3 regions of the Peribacillus sp. P4_B1 genome follow, and region 3 is predicted to be linked to each of the others. Evidence: riboswitches for the same ligand, from Rfam matches in the RefSeq annotation. Region 3 holds a riboswitch; each other region holds the start of a gene.
What was found. Region 3 has a riboswitch for S-adenosylmethionine ahead of AC1DVK_RS12670 (methionine biosynthesis PLP-dependent protein). Riboswitches for the same ligand answer to the same signal wherever they lie in the genome.

Region 1 (4,706 bases), on a different contig from region 3:
GGCAGGCTTTTTTGTCGTTCAATGAATAGTATTCCAATATAAGGTAAAAGATATGGTTAATTTTCCGATGAGGTGAGGTAATGAAAGAAAAGGTACTGTTCATATATCTAATGGTCTGGATTCTGGCAGGTTGCACCTATGCGCCTTTACCCAAACAAAATGGAAATGCAGGTACGGAAAAAAAGATAACCAAAGAAGTGACCCAAGAAGGCGTGAAAACATTTCTGTTAATTGGTGTTGATTCTCGCGGGGAGGGTAAATCTCGATCAGATGCGATTATACTGGCAAAATACTTTCCAGAGCAGGAAAAACTAAAGCTGGCTTCCATTATGCGTGATAGTTATGTGAAAATCCCTGGGGATAAATCAGCATATAACAAAATAAATGCTGCTTATTATTATGGTGGAAAGGAGCTGCTAAAGAAAACCATTCAGGAAAACCTTGATGTCAAGGTCGATCATGTTGCAGTAATTGACTTTCAGGGATTTGTGAAGATGGTGGATTTGCTTGCCCCTGAGGGGGTAGTGGTGGATGTGGATCAGGAAATTATTGATGATATGAGTATTCAAGCAAGCGTTGGTAAAAATGTTTTACATGGTGAGGAAATATTGAAATATGTCCGTTTTAGACATGACGATGAAAGTGATTTTGGAAGGGTAGAGCGTCAACAGGAAGTATTGGTTCAATTAAAATCAGCGTTTATAAATCAAATCTCGTCCTTCGAAGGGATAGCGGCCCTTCCTAGTATAATCGAACAAGGACTTTCGTATTTAAATACTGATATTGGGGTGAAAACGATAATGGAAATGGGTCCAGAAGCCGTCTTCCATACACCGGACACCGTTGAAACTCTAAGGATCCCCGTAGAAGGAAGCTATAAAGATGAAATATATCCCCATACCGGAGCCGTGTTGGAAATGGACTATACTAAAAATAAGAAGGCACTTCAAGAATTTTTTACAAAATAAGAATAACTATTCATCATTTGTTATCGAAAACATCAATCGAAAGAGGTGATTTGTTCAAATCACTTAAATTATTTTATAATAGACCTCGCAAGAATATTACTATTTGATCTGCTTTTAAAAAACGAGAGGGATACTTAAATCCGTCTCGTCTTTTTATAGCAATAAAATGACCTGGATCACTTAACAAAATGCGGAATGTTTTTTACAAAATCAGATGCAATGATACCGTTTTCTGTAATGATGCCGGTAATTAGCTGATTTGGTGTAACGTCAAAGGCTGGATTGAATGTCTTCACGTTTTCCGGAGCGATCCGTACACCTTGAATGAAGGTGATTTCCGCTTCATCCCGTTCTTCAATCGGGATGGATGAGCCGGATTTGATAGAAAGGTCGAATGTGCTTGATGGAGCAGCCACATAAAAAGGGATACTAAAGTGCCTAGCTAATATGGCCAATCCCAATGTCCCGATTTTATTGGCTGTATCACCATTAGCCGCAATTCTGTCGGCCCCAACTATAATTCCATTGATCCGTTTCTGAAGAATCGTATGTGCAGCCATATTATCAGATATTAAGGTGACGTCAACCCCTGATTGCATCAGTTCCCAAGCAGTCAAACGCGCCCCTTGCAGGACAGGTCTGGTTTCACAAGCGTACACTTTTAGCGGAAAGCCCCTTTCTTTTGCAAGGTGGAATGGAGCCAATGCTGTTCCATAACGGGCTGTGGCAATCCCACCAGCGTTGCAATGCGTTAGGATGGAATCACCTTTAGCGAATAAGGATAAACCATGTTCCCCAATTTTCCTGCACATTTCTTCATCCTCAGTAAAGATGGCTTTGGCCTCCGTTACAAGTGCTTCCTTGGCAGCTGAAATGCTTTGTGCTGCTTGCAAGGTGCTTTCCATCCTCCGTAATGCCCAAAAAAGGTTGACCGCAGTAGGCCTGGAAGAGGCGAGCTTTTCAATATGCCCCGTTACATTCTTCTTGAATTCCCCTATTTCAGTGGTTGTTTCCTGTTTGGCACCAAGTGCAACGCCAAATGCTGCCGTCAGTCCGATTGCTGGGGCGCCGCGTACCTTTAATGTCAAAATGCTGTCGTATACATCATCAACTGAATGAAGTTCAATGAATTCAGTTAAGGAAGGCAGGGCCTGTTGATTTAATAATGTAATATGGGTATCATCCCATTGGACTGAATATGGTAAGGGTGCTAGTGTCGTCATGTACAGGTCTCCTTTTAAAGGGTTGAATAAAATGGAAGTGTATGGTTTTTCAACGCATCAATGACAGCTGGAACATCCAATTCTTCCCGTTTTTTAATTAAAAAAGCACCAATCTTCAATGTTGTCGTTTTTGCAGCGATCCTAGATTCTTTATCTTCAATGACATTTAGATCGGCAACATGGGAAAGGCCAATGGTTCGCCGAATCAGTTCGCATCCGGCAAAACCGAATGCATCCCTTTTGAATTTAGCCAGTAAATAAGGTAGATAACCCTTCACATTGCGGAATGGGCTTATATTTTGGGTGTTCCATAGTTCAGTATATGCTTCTTCAAAGGCATTCCAAAATTGATGGAGGTGTGTGAAAATCTCTTCCTTTCCAGGGCCATTACGTGTGACTGCCTGAAAAAGAAGGTTGGCTGTGTATTGACCTAGGTCAAAACCAACTGGGCCATAAAAAGCGAATTCTGCATCAATAACCTTTGTTTCAGTTTCACTTGCAAATATACTTCCTGTATGTAAATCTCCATGAAGCAAGGATTCCTGCTCGGTTTCAAAGCTTTGTTTCAGCTTGGCGACTTCAAGTATCACATCTTGATCATTCCAAATACTTTTGGCGGCATCAGTCAATTCCACCTCGAAATCTCCGGGGAGCTCCTCGAAAAAAGGATCCGTGAAAATGTAGACTTCAGTGATTCTGCAAAGCTCCGGATTCGTGAAGTGTCGGGCCACTTCTTTTTTCGCAGAGGGTTCTAAATGATAATCGGATGTATAAAATGCCGTCTTCGCTACATACTCACCGATATGCTGTGAAAGCAATGGATATGGATCACCATCGATTAATCCTGTTCTAACGATTTTCAAGTGCGATAAATCTTCCATGACTGTGATCGCAAGCTGTTCATCCGAATAATAGACTTGCGGTACGAATTCGGGGCAATAGCTTTTGAAATGAATAAGTGCATTCGCTTCAATGGCAGCCCTTTTCAATGTCAGCGGCCAGCTTTCGCCAATTACCTTGGCATATGGGACAGCCTGTTTGATTATTATTCCTTTATTTGTATCAGTTTCTGTAATATGAAAAACATAATTTAAGTTACCATCTCCGATTTCTTTACAGTTTAAACTGGCATCCGCATTGATCAACCCAAGTTTTTTTGCAAAGGTTACAGCTGTTTCGTTTGTCAATCTTTTAAAATTCGAATGGTTTTGAGTCATTTTTTTCCCTCCAGGTTCAAAATAAGAATAAAAAAGCCTCTTTCATATAGAAAGAGGCAGAAGTTTTGGCTTCGGACCTCTCATCTCCCAGAAAAATGAATTCTGGTGGAATTAGCACCGTGCTCTGTGGATTTTATAATCCGGCGGTGGATCCGCCCCATTTCACAATGGTATTACAGTCGGTTGCTGGGCTTCATAGGGCCTTTATCCCTCAGCCTGCTCTTGATAAGAGTATATGTATTCTGAAATTTTAATCTTCGGGAAAATAATATCAACTTTTTAAATAGTTTGTCAATGGGGAAATTAATAAAAGTCCGGCCGGCGATCTTCGAATACAGGTATTTTGTTACGTGCTTCCGTAACTTTAGTGAAGTCCAAGGTGCCTGTCAATAGTTCGTTTTCTTCTCCCGCTTCACTTACGATAACTCCCCATGGATCAATAATCAAGGAATGACCAGCAAATATATTATTGATATCCGAACCTGAACGATTAACGGCTACAACATAGGCTTGGTTCTCGATGGCACGACTAATCAATAAGGCTCTCCAGTGATCGAGTCTGGGCTTAGGCCATTCTGCGGTTACGAATAGAACTTCGGCACCTTGAACAGCATGGGCTCGCTGCCATTCCGGGAAGCGGATGTCATAACAAATGAATCCAGCACATATTTTTTCATCAAGAGTGAATAAACCTTCTTTTTCACCTGGCTGCAGGTAGCGATGTTCATCCATCAATTGAAATAAGTGAAGCTTATCATACTCTTTAATGAGTTTTCCATCCTTATTGATGATGATCATGGTGTTATAGATACCCTTGCTCGTTTTTTTGGCAATGGAACCGCCTACGATGTGAATCTCGTGTTTCCTTGCCTGTGTTTTAAGGAATTCAATCGTTTTTTCCGCCTCTTGATCAGCAATCTCATTTAACCTGGTCAAGTCGTATCCAGTTGTCCAAAGCTCTGGTAAAATGACGATATCGGGTTCTGACCGTGCTGCTTCTTCCAACCATTGTTCCGCAACCTGAAAATTGATATCCGGTTGCCCGAATGCTATATCCATTTGAATACAGGCTATTTTCCACTTCATCGTTTAAAACCCCCACATGTAAAAAATGCTTTACAAGACTATGATAAACATATATCATTTGTGACTAGAATTTCAAGAAATTTCAGAGAAGGTGTATAAATGTTGCAATTCGAAAAATCCGGAAAGCTTCAGGACCTGCCAAAGCAGTTTTTTGCCTCACTTGTCGCAAAAGTCAATGCGATTACGGCACAAGGACATGATGTCATTAATTT
Region 2 (4,706 bases), on a different contig from region 3:
GGCAAGGATTTTGTATTTATTAACCGATATCCCGGAAAGTCTCGCCGCTTCCTTATTTCCCCCAATCATGTACATATAACGACCGTGCTTCGTATAAGTCAAAAAGATATGGGTCGCAATCACAATGACTGCCATGATCAGGATTATCCATGGTACCTGACCAACCTTTGCGAAAAGCTGGCTGATTTGCCCTGTTGCGAATGTCCCATCGGGCATGACCATATTTTGCGAAACCGTGGCCCCTTTTGTATAGGTAAGGGCAATTCCCTGGATAATGAACATCGTAGCCAATGTCATCAGCATGTCGGGAATTCTCAATTTAACGATCATGAATGAATTCAATGCCCCTACGACAAGTGAGGCACCGATTGCAGCTAATATGGCAATCAATGTATCCTGTGAAAACCAGACAAACATTGAGATGACGATGGCATTGGCCAATGATGCGACGGAGCCGACGGAAAGGTCGAACCCATTCACTGTCAAGGATATCGTTATGCCGATCGCAATGATGGTCACGATTGAGATGGAACGCAGGATGTTGATCAGATTAGTAGTTTGAATGAAAGATGGATTGGACACGGCAAAAATTCCAATTAGAATGACAATCGTTAATATTGTGCCGTATTTATAGAAAAATTCGAACAGGTCCACCTTTTTCTTCGCTTTCGCTGTCTGTGTAACAGAAATGGGTGTACTCATCCTAATTTCCTCCTGTTGAATAGAATAGTAGTTCTTCTTCATTCGTTTTGCTTGTTTCTAGTTCGATGACAGTGCTCCCGTCATATAACACGTATGTCCGGTTAGTAATGCCAATGATTTCGGAGAGCTCTGATGATGCATAAATGATCGCTTTCCCATCCCTCGCAAGCTTTGCAATCATTTCGAATATATCCTTCTTGGCTCCAACATCGACACCTTTCGTTGGTTCATCGAATATGTATACATCCGCATCGGCTATAAGCCATTTTCCAATGGCAACCTTTTGCTGGTTACCACCTGAAAGGTTTTCGACTTTCACCTCCCCTGAAGGAGTTTTAATGCCGAGACTTGCGATCATTTCCTTCGCTTTTTCCATTTCCGCCTTACGATCCACAAAACTGAATGTCTTGCAGAATTTGCCGATACTGGCTGCAGTCAAGTTCGCCGATACTGATTCCTGAACAAGGATCCCTTCTTTCCTGCGTTCCTCAGGTATAAGTGCCAGACCGCTTTTTACTGCTTGGTGCGGTGATTTCAAAGAAAGCTTTCGGCCATTTAGGATGATTTCACCTGCTGTAATCGAAGTATGACCGAAAAGGCTTTTACACAACTCCGTTTTCCCAGACCCGACCAACCCTGCCAAGCCGATTATCTCCCCTGCTTTAATATGCAGACTGACATTTTTAACTTTCTCTGTATCTGACAATCCCTTCACTTCCAGAATAACGTCGCCAATCGAAGAATTCACTTCAGGGAACTGTTCATCCATGGTTTTCCCTAGCATATTCTCTATCACTTCGTTACGGGTGATGTCTTCCATCTTTCGACAAGTGACAAGCTCCCCATTCCTCATGATCGTAATTTCCTCACAGATTTCAAAAATCTCAGGCAGACGATGTGAAATGAAAATGACTCCAACACCTTTTTGCTTTAATTCATTTACAATTCGAAAAAGTTCTGTCGTTTCTATATGACTTAACGGAGCAGTTGGTTCGTCGAGAATCAGGAATTTGCATTCTGTCGAAACGGCTCTTGCTATCAGGACCATCTGTTTTTCAGCCAAGGTAAGGTCTCTTACCAGCTTTTTCGAAGGGACACGAATTTTCATATCTTCAAGAATTAAAGAGGCTTGGTTGTGCAGCTCTTTCCATTGAACTATCTGTTTTTTTCCCATGTTTTGGACCATATCATTCAACATTATATTTTCCCCAACGGTTAAATAAGGGATGAGGGCCGTATCTACTTCCTGATAAACTATTTGAATACCCTGTTCCTGCGCCGCTTTGGGCGAGCGGATATTCTGCTTTATCCCATCAATAAAAATGTCACCTGAATAATGAACATGGGCTCCCGATAAAACCTTCATTAACGTCGATTTCCCTGCTCCGTTTGCACCGACCAATGCGTGGGTTGCCCCTGATTGTATAGAAAAGTCAACTTCACTAAGCGCCTTCACTCCTGGAAATTCAATCGAGATTTTCTTCATTTCTAGTTGCGTGCCCATGTCCATTCCCCCTTATTGAACAGACACTCCCTTCACTTGCAAGAGAGTGTCCCCTTTTACTTTTTATAATGAGCTTTCAAAACTTTCATCCAATCTTCTTCAAATTCCGTTGATACACCCCATCCTTCGACAATACCAGACAGATTTGCCATGTTAACGGCTTCTTTTGAGGCTTGGATTTGCTTTTGTGAAATAAGTGAAGCCTCTAAGTCATAGGTTTGCGGTGTTTTTTCGCCCGCTAATTTTTTTGCCAATATCCTCATATTCACTGCACCAATCAACTTGGGATCGACGGCTGCCGTGTAGGACCATGAGCTAGCGGCCGATTGGATTTCCTGAAGATCTGCATTCGATACATCAATTCCGTATATCTTCACTTCATCGCGGCCCGCTTCTTTAATCGCCCGGGCGGCACCGATAGCGAAGGCATCCCATGTTGCGAAAATGGCATCCAATTTACCTTTTGGGTATTTATTCAGCATTGCGGCTACTGCATTTTGTGTTTGAACCGAAGTATCTGCAGATGCCACTCCGAATCTTTCGACTTCCCTAATTCCAGGGTTTTCTTTTAATTTTTCCTGATAAACTGAATTTCTTCTCACCATTGGAGGAAAACCATCCACCCAAAGGTAAGCAATCGCCGCTTCACCTTTCTGTTCTTTTATCAGTTTATCGAAAGCCAGTGTTGCCAGCGCTTCATCATCCTGTGAAGTTAATGTCACACCTTCTATTTTAGATAAATCGCTATTTGAATCGAATGTGACAACGCTTTTACCTGCATCAACCAACTTTTGAACGTCATTCACTGTTGCTGCATCATCACCATGGGAGATGATATAGCCGTCATAATCTTCCTGCAAAGCCTGCGCGATCGCATCATGGAATTTAGCCGTATCCCCATTGGCTGTATACGTATCCACTTGAAAGCCCATTGCTTCTCCTTCTTCCTTCGCTCCAGCAAGGTATTGGGCCGTATGATCATCACCGCCAATTTTACGGATCACTTTGATTTTGGCCCCTTCCCCATCAGCAAATCTTTCCGGTACATTTTCAAATGATACTTTTTCTTCTTTCTTCGATTCTGTGGAACTCTGTCCTGTAGAACAACCCGTTAAAAGCAACGCCGAAGCGATGGCTGAAACGAATATCCCTTTAATAGATCTTCCCATCTTGTTTCCCTCCACATTCTCCTATTATTCTTATCAGTTAAGTTGGTGTAAATCATAAAATAAAAACCTCTCTAGTAATAGAGAGGTTTAATCAGCTGTATTGCAGACTTATCCCTCTCTTATCTGTCAAAACATTTCTGTTTTGCAGGATTTAGCACCAATTCCTAATGGAACGGTTGCTGGGCATCTTAGGGCCAGTCCCTCCGCCACTCTTGATAAGAGAATATATCGTGTTACGTTTTTCGTAATTATCACTTTATAGGGATATAGTCGTAAAGTCAATAGTTTTTCGAATATTTGAAATGTTTCCTGCTACTTTTTATTTTCTTTGAAGCTGGGCTAGACGCTTTTTCTCAATTTTTTCAAGTCTCTCCAACTGACGTAGTTTCACTTCGAACACAGTGATCGGATCACGGTAAACTTCCGGATTTTCTTTCATATGCTCCAATGCAGCCTGGTAGTCTTTAATTTCAGTCTGCGTTTGCTCTATTGTTTTTTGAAGTAAGGCAAATGAGCTGCGATAGAAAAGTGAGATGTCCCGATCTAAAGATTTTTCAAACAATCCAAATTGGGTAAGGAAGCGTTCAGTGATCATTTCCGCAACATCCTGGTAATCTTCACTTTCCAAGTATTTCTTATAACGATTGTACATATTGGCTTTATTTTGCGGTATTGCCCCAAACAGCTTTCCTGCTCCTTTAAGCAGCAATTGTGATGGAGTCCTTCGCAAAAGGATATTAACGTCATCGATGCGGATACTGCTTGTCATCCGGTCGGCATCACGGCGCCAGTCATCCAATACCCTGAAGTCACCTGCCAGCATAATCCGTTCTTCTTTGTATAATTCATTGAATCCGGCACTCATCTCATCCATAAACTGTTGGCTTTGTGAGAACTCCATTTGGGAACTAGCAATCCAATCTTGAAGAGAACGGTAATATTGAGGCATGATCTTGTCAGAAATGAAGGCTTGAATCCGCTCATTCATTTCATGGTTCAACTGTATATGGACCTGACTGAAATCACTGCTTTCCGTTAACGATTTAGAGCAATCCCTCAGTAATTCAGGAATTTTAGAAGAAAGCTGACTTTTCACTTCATCCTTAAGCACACGGTACGACCTTATGATATTTTCACTTTTTTCTTTTTCTAAATCAGCCAGTTGATTGACCGCACCATTCAATTTGACTTCCATCTGTTCATTCCAAGAGATGGAATGCTCGCATTTCCGTTCATTGGCTGTCCGTTTTTCTAACAGATAAGATAAAGTTTTACGAATGAAAGCAAGGATTTTTTCAGACCTTCTTTCTTTCCAATTATCATCTTGATAA
Region 3 (4,706 bases):
CTGCAAGGATCCTCGGACTTGAAGAGCTGCTAAACAGGAAACCTAAAGCCCTTTCCGGTGGTCAGCGCCAGCGTGTGGCACTTGGCCGTGCAATTGTAAGGGACGCAAAGGTTTTTTTGATGGATGAGCCACTATCCAATCTCGACGCAAAGCTGCGGGTTCAAATGCGGGCGGAAATCGCTAAACTACATAAACGGCTGGACACCACGACGATATATGTCACACATGACCAAACAGAGGCAATGACAATGGCGACACGTCTTGTCGTAATGAAAGATGGTATCATCCAACAGGTCGGTGCACCAAAGGACGTTTACGAGAAACCCATTAACGTTTTCGTCGGCGGTTTTATCGGATCGCCTGCCATGAACTTCTTCACCGGAACATTAAAAGAAGGCACGATTAAAATTGGTGCACAAACGCTAGAAATACCCGAATTGAAGATGAAAATGCTGCGTGATCAAGGATATGTCGGAAAAGATATAATCCTTGGCATCCGTCCGGAGGATTTCCATAATGAAGGAGTTTACTTCACGGAGTCCCCAAACACAACATTCACAACCCAAATTGATGTAGCCGAGCTCATGGGCGCAGAGATCATGCTTTACTCCACATTAGAGGGGCAGGACTTCGTCGCACGGGTCGATGCCAAGAATATTATCCAGGCAGGCGAGAAAATCAAACTTGCCCTTGACATGAATAAAGCCCACTTTTTCGATAAAGGGACCGAACACCGCATTTTAGTTGAAGAAGATGAACAGATGCAGGAAAGCATGAAGTTATCTGCTAATTAAACGCAAAAAGACCCGTTCATGAATGGGTCTTTTTGCGTTTATTCAAATAATATCTAATGGGCAAACCCTATTCCTGGACCAAAACCACTTCATCATGTCCGCATTCAGAGCATTTCATGAGATGCGGGCATTGGCCTTTTTGAAGGGATTGAGGGTATCCGTCGTTTTCTTTAAGTGTGTCGATATCCATATAAGCACTGTAATCATCAGCGTAATCCATGAATTTCCCTTTATCATCAAGACCACTGCTGCACTCCGGGCAATTTACATGAATTTTTCTTAGACCGTTGCAAAGCGGGCATAAAGACATTGTTTTTCCTCCTGTCCCCGATACTTATGATTTCATTATTTGCTGATTCCATTATTTTAACATATGGGAACACCCTCCCTAAAACCAGCGGGAGGGCACTCCTATGCAATTATTTATTAACCATGTCAGCAGGATCTACCCATGCTTTGAATTCAGCTTCCGTCAGGAATTCTAATTTCAACGCCGCTTCTTTTAACGTTGAGTTGTCCTTGAATGCAGTTTTGGCGATCTTGGCTGCTTTTTCATAACCAATATGCGGGTTCAATGCTGTTACCAACATAAGTGAACGGTCTACATTTTCTTTGATTTTATCTTCATTTGCAGTGATGCCAACTGCACAATTAATGTTGAAAGAGTGAATGCCTTCCGTCAATAATTTCACCGTTTGCAGGAAGTTATAGATGATGACTGGTTTGAATACATTCAGTTCAAAGTTACCTTGGCTTGCTGCAAAGCCAATCGTCGCATCGTTACCCACGATTTGTGTCGCAATCATGGTAAGCGCTTCACTTTGTGTAGGATTGACTTTACCTGGCATGATGGAGCTGCCTGGTTCGTTTTCAGGAATGGCAATTTCGCCGATTCCGCTTCTAGGGCCACTTGCCAGCCATCTGACATCGTTCGCAATTTTCATTAAATCCGCTGCCAATGCTTTCAACGCACCGTGTGCGTAGACGATTTCGTTATGGCTTGTCAATGCATGGAACTTATTATCCGAAGTGACAAAGGGATGTCCTGTATCTGCTGCAATTTGTTTGGCCGAAAGTCCTGGGAATTCTTTTTTTGTATTGATTCCCGTTCCTACAGCCGTTCCGCCTAGGGCCAGGTTCAATAATTTTTGGCTGCTTTCCTGAATCATCGCGAGATCTTTATCGAGCATCGCTTTCCAACCGGAAATTTCTTGTCCCAAAGTCAGTGGTGTTGCATCTTGAAGATGTGTCCGGCCAATTTTCACGACATCCCAAAATTCTTTTTCTTTTGAATCGAAAGTATCACGAAGTGCTTTGATGGCAGGAACCAATTTTTCAGCGACTTCCATAAAGGCTGCAATATGCATGGCGGTCGGGAAAGTATCATTGGAGCTTTGTGCCTTGTTCACATCATCATTCGGGTGAAGGGTTTCGGATTCACCATTTTCTTTTAACCATTCATTCCCTTTGTTAGCGACCACTTCATTCACGTTCATATTACTTTGCGTACCGCTTCCCGTTTGCCAAACTACAAGTGGGAAATGTTCATCAAGCGTACCTTCAAGGATTTCGTCGCAAATCTTAACGATGGCATTCTTTTTAACCTCCGAAAGATCGCCAAGATCAAAGTTCACCTTTGCCGCAGCTTGTTTAACGTATGCAAATGCACGAACTAATTCAATCGGCATTTTTTCGTTACCGATTTTGAAATTGTTACGGCTTCTCTCCGTTTGTGCACCCCAATATTTATCGGCAGGAACTTTCACTTCACCCATCGTATCTCGTTCGATTCTGTATTCCATGTGTTCTCCTCCTATTGTTTGCACTATTCATCGAAGACCATATGTATATGAAATGAATAATGTCATATTATTCTTTCTCTTTATACATTGTACAAACTTTATTTTTTTAATGCAAAAATAACCGGCCAAGCCTCCCCCTTTTTCTTTAAAATCCATTTAAAATCGTGTTTATCCCTGGACCCATGCAAATTTTGGATATTCTTTTTAGATACATAAAGTGTTGACACCGCTAGTCTCCAATTGCCCTTTTCATGAAAATCAAAGCATTATCATCCAAAATGTTCTTGACAGCATTTTATATATATAGTAAATTCAAAAGAAATTGAATAATCTAAACTCTTATCGAGAGAGGTAGAGGGAATGGCCCGATGACACCTCAGCAACCTTCATTTGTTTCAAACCAATGAAAAGGTGCTAATTCCACAAGTTTGTGAACTTGGAAGATAAGAAGAATGACTCGTCCCTATTTAATCAAAGTCTTCTTCTTAAAGAAGACTTTTTTTTATTTTATTTAACTAAAAAGGAGCAGTGAAAACTATGTACAAAACTGAAACATATCTTGCTCAATTAGGAAATCGCAGTGAAACGGCGACAGGAACAGTCAATCCGCCAGTTTACTTTTCAACAGCTTTTCGCCATGAAGGAATCGGCCAATCGACTGGATTTGATTATACAAGGACAGGTAATCCTACACGCCAACTATTGGAACGATCCATCGCAGATCTGGAAAAAGGCGACCAAGGGTATGCCTGCAGTTCAGGAATGGCAGCCATTTCTACTATACTGGCCTTATTTAAATCAGATGATGCATGGATTGTCAGCGAAGATCTTTATGGCGGTACATATCGTCTGTTGGAACAAGGGTTTAAGAAATGGGGATTGAAGTGCGACTATGTGAACACTTGTTGTTTGGAGGATATTGAAAAAGCCATCACTCCTCACACGAAAGCCATCTTCATCGAAACTCCCACTAACCCTCTTATGCAGCAAACGGACATTAGCGCCGTTGCAGCATTGGCCAAACGATTTAATTTATTGTTAATCGTTGATAACACTTTTTACACGCCTCTTATTCAACAACCCATCCTGCTTGGAGCAGATATTGTGATCCACAGTGCAACCAAGTATCTCGGTGGTCATAATGATGTGCTCGCTGGACTGATCGTTGCTAGCGGCGCTGAATTATGTGATGCACTTGCCTTCCATCATAATGGCATGGGAGCTGTCTTGAGCCCCTTTGATTCCTGGCTGCTGATGCGCGGAATGAAAACCCTGGCATTACGGATGGAACGTCATGAAAAGAATGCCAAGATACTTGTAGATTACTTGGCGGAACATGATTGTGTTACAGATGTATTGTATCCCGGTAGAGGCGGCATGATTTCATTCCGGATCATTGATGAAGCGGCGGTCAACCCATTTTTACAATCACTCTCATTAATTTCGTTTGCAGAAAGCCTTGGAGGGGTTGAAAGCTTCATCACCTATCCTGCTACACAAACACATGCCGATATACCGCTTGAAGTCAGAACGGCGAACGGGGTTTGCAATCGCCTGCTGCGCTTCTCCGTCGGCATTGAAGACAGCGAAGATTTGATCCAGGACTTACAGCAAGCATTCGCACATGTAAAAAGGGAGGCACTACAATGACCACTCATGATTTCAGCTTTGAAACCAAATTACTTCATAATCAACATAAATTCGATCCTGCAACAGGCGGTGTGAGCGTCCCCATTCAGCACGCATCCACTTTCCATCAATCCGATATCGATCAATTCGGCAAATATGATTACAGCAGAAGCGGGAACCCAACTCGCGAAGCACTGGAAGATATCATTGCCGAACTTGAGGAAGGCACTCACGGTTTTGCCTTTTCATCAGGTATGGCAGCCATTTCAACAGCTTTCCTGCTGTTGTCTGCCGGAGACCATATCGTCATTTCCGAAGATGTGTATGGCGGTACGTTCAGGATGGTCACAAACGTTTTGACGCGTTTCAATATTGAGCATACATTCGTTGACATGACGGACCTTGAAAGCATTAAAGCTGCCATTCAGCCAAATACGAAAGCCATATACATCGAAACGCCTTCAAATCCATTACTTAAAGT

Region 1: linked by a shared signal. The riboswitch ahead of mtnK (S-methyl-5-thioribose kinase) and the one ahead of AC1DVK_RS12670 (methionine biosynthesis PLP-dependent protein) in region 3 are both predicted to bind S-adenosylmethionine.
Region 2: linked by a shared signal. The riboswitch ahead of AC1DVK_RS15635 (sugar ABC transporter substrate-binding protein) and the one ahead of AC1DVK_RS12670 (methionine biosynthesis PLP-dependent protein) in region 3 are both predicted to bind S-adenosylmethionine.

Annotation. Positions count from the first base shown of each region.
Region 1 covers NZ_JBFUHM010000022.1:18,872-23,577, forward strand. The annotation lists gene AC1DVK_RS14245 (LCP family protein) at 81-968, shown strand; gene mtnA (S-methyl-5-thioribose-1-phosphate isomerase) at 1,145-2,191, opposite strand; gene mtnK (S-methyl-5-thioribose kinase) at 2,206-3,408, opposite strand; SAM riboswitch class I at 3,486-3,640, opposite strand; gene AC1DVK_RS14260 (carbon-nitrogen family hydrolase) at 3,712-4,494, opposite strand; gene AC1DVK_RS14265 (aminotransferase class I/II-fold pyridoxal phosphate-dependent enzyme) at 4,594-4,706, shown strand, end outside.
Region 2 covers NZ_JBFUHM010000026.1:7,024-11,729, forward strand. The annotation lists gene AC1DVK_RS15625 (ABC transporter permease) at 1-702, opposite strand, end outside; gene AC1DVK_RS15630 (sugar ABC transporter ATP-binding protein) at 704-2,206, opposite strand; gene AC1DVK_RS15635 (sugar ABC transporter substrate-binding protein) at 2,263-3,375, opposite strand; SAM riboswitch class I at 3,492-3,597, opposite strand; gene AC1DVK_RS15640 (GTPase domain-containing protein) at 3,695-4,706, opposite strand, start outside.
Region 3 covers NZ_JBFUHM010000018.1:66,714-71,419, reverse strand. The annotation lists gene AC1DVK_RS12685 (ABC transporter ATP-binding protein) at 1-794, shown strand, start outside; gene AC1DVK_RS12680 (hypothetical protein) at 862-1,104, opposite strand; gene fumC (class II fumarate hydratase) at 1,214-2,596, opposite strand; SAM riboswitch class I at 2,933-3,046, shown strand; gene AC1DVK_RS12670 (methionine biosynthesis PLP-dependent protein) at 3,134-4,246, shown strand; gene metC (cystathionine beta-lyase) at 4,243-4,706, shown strand, end outside.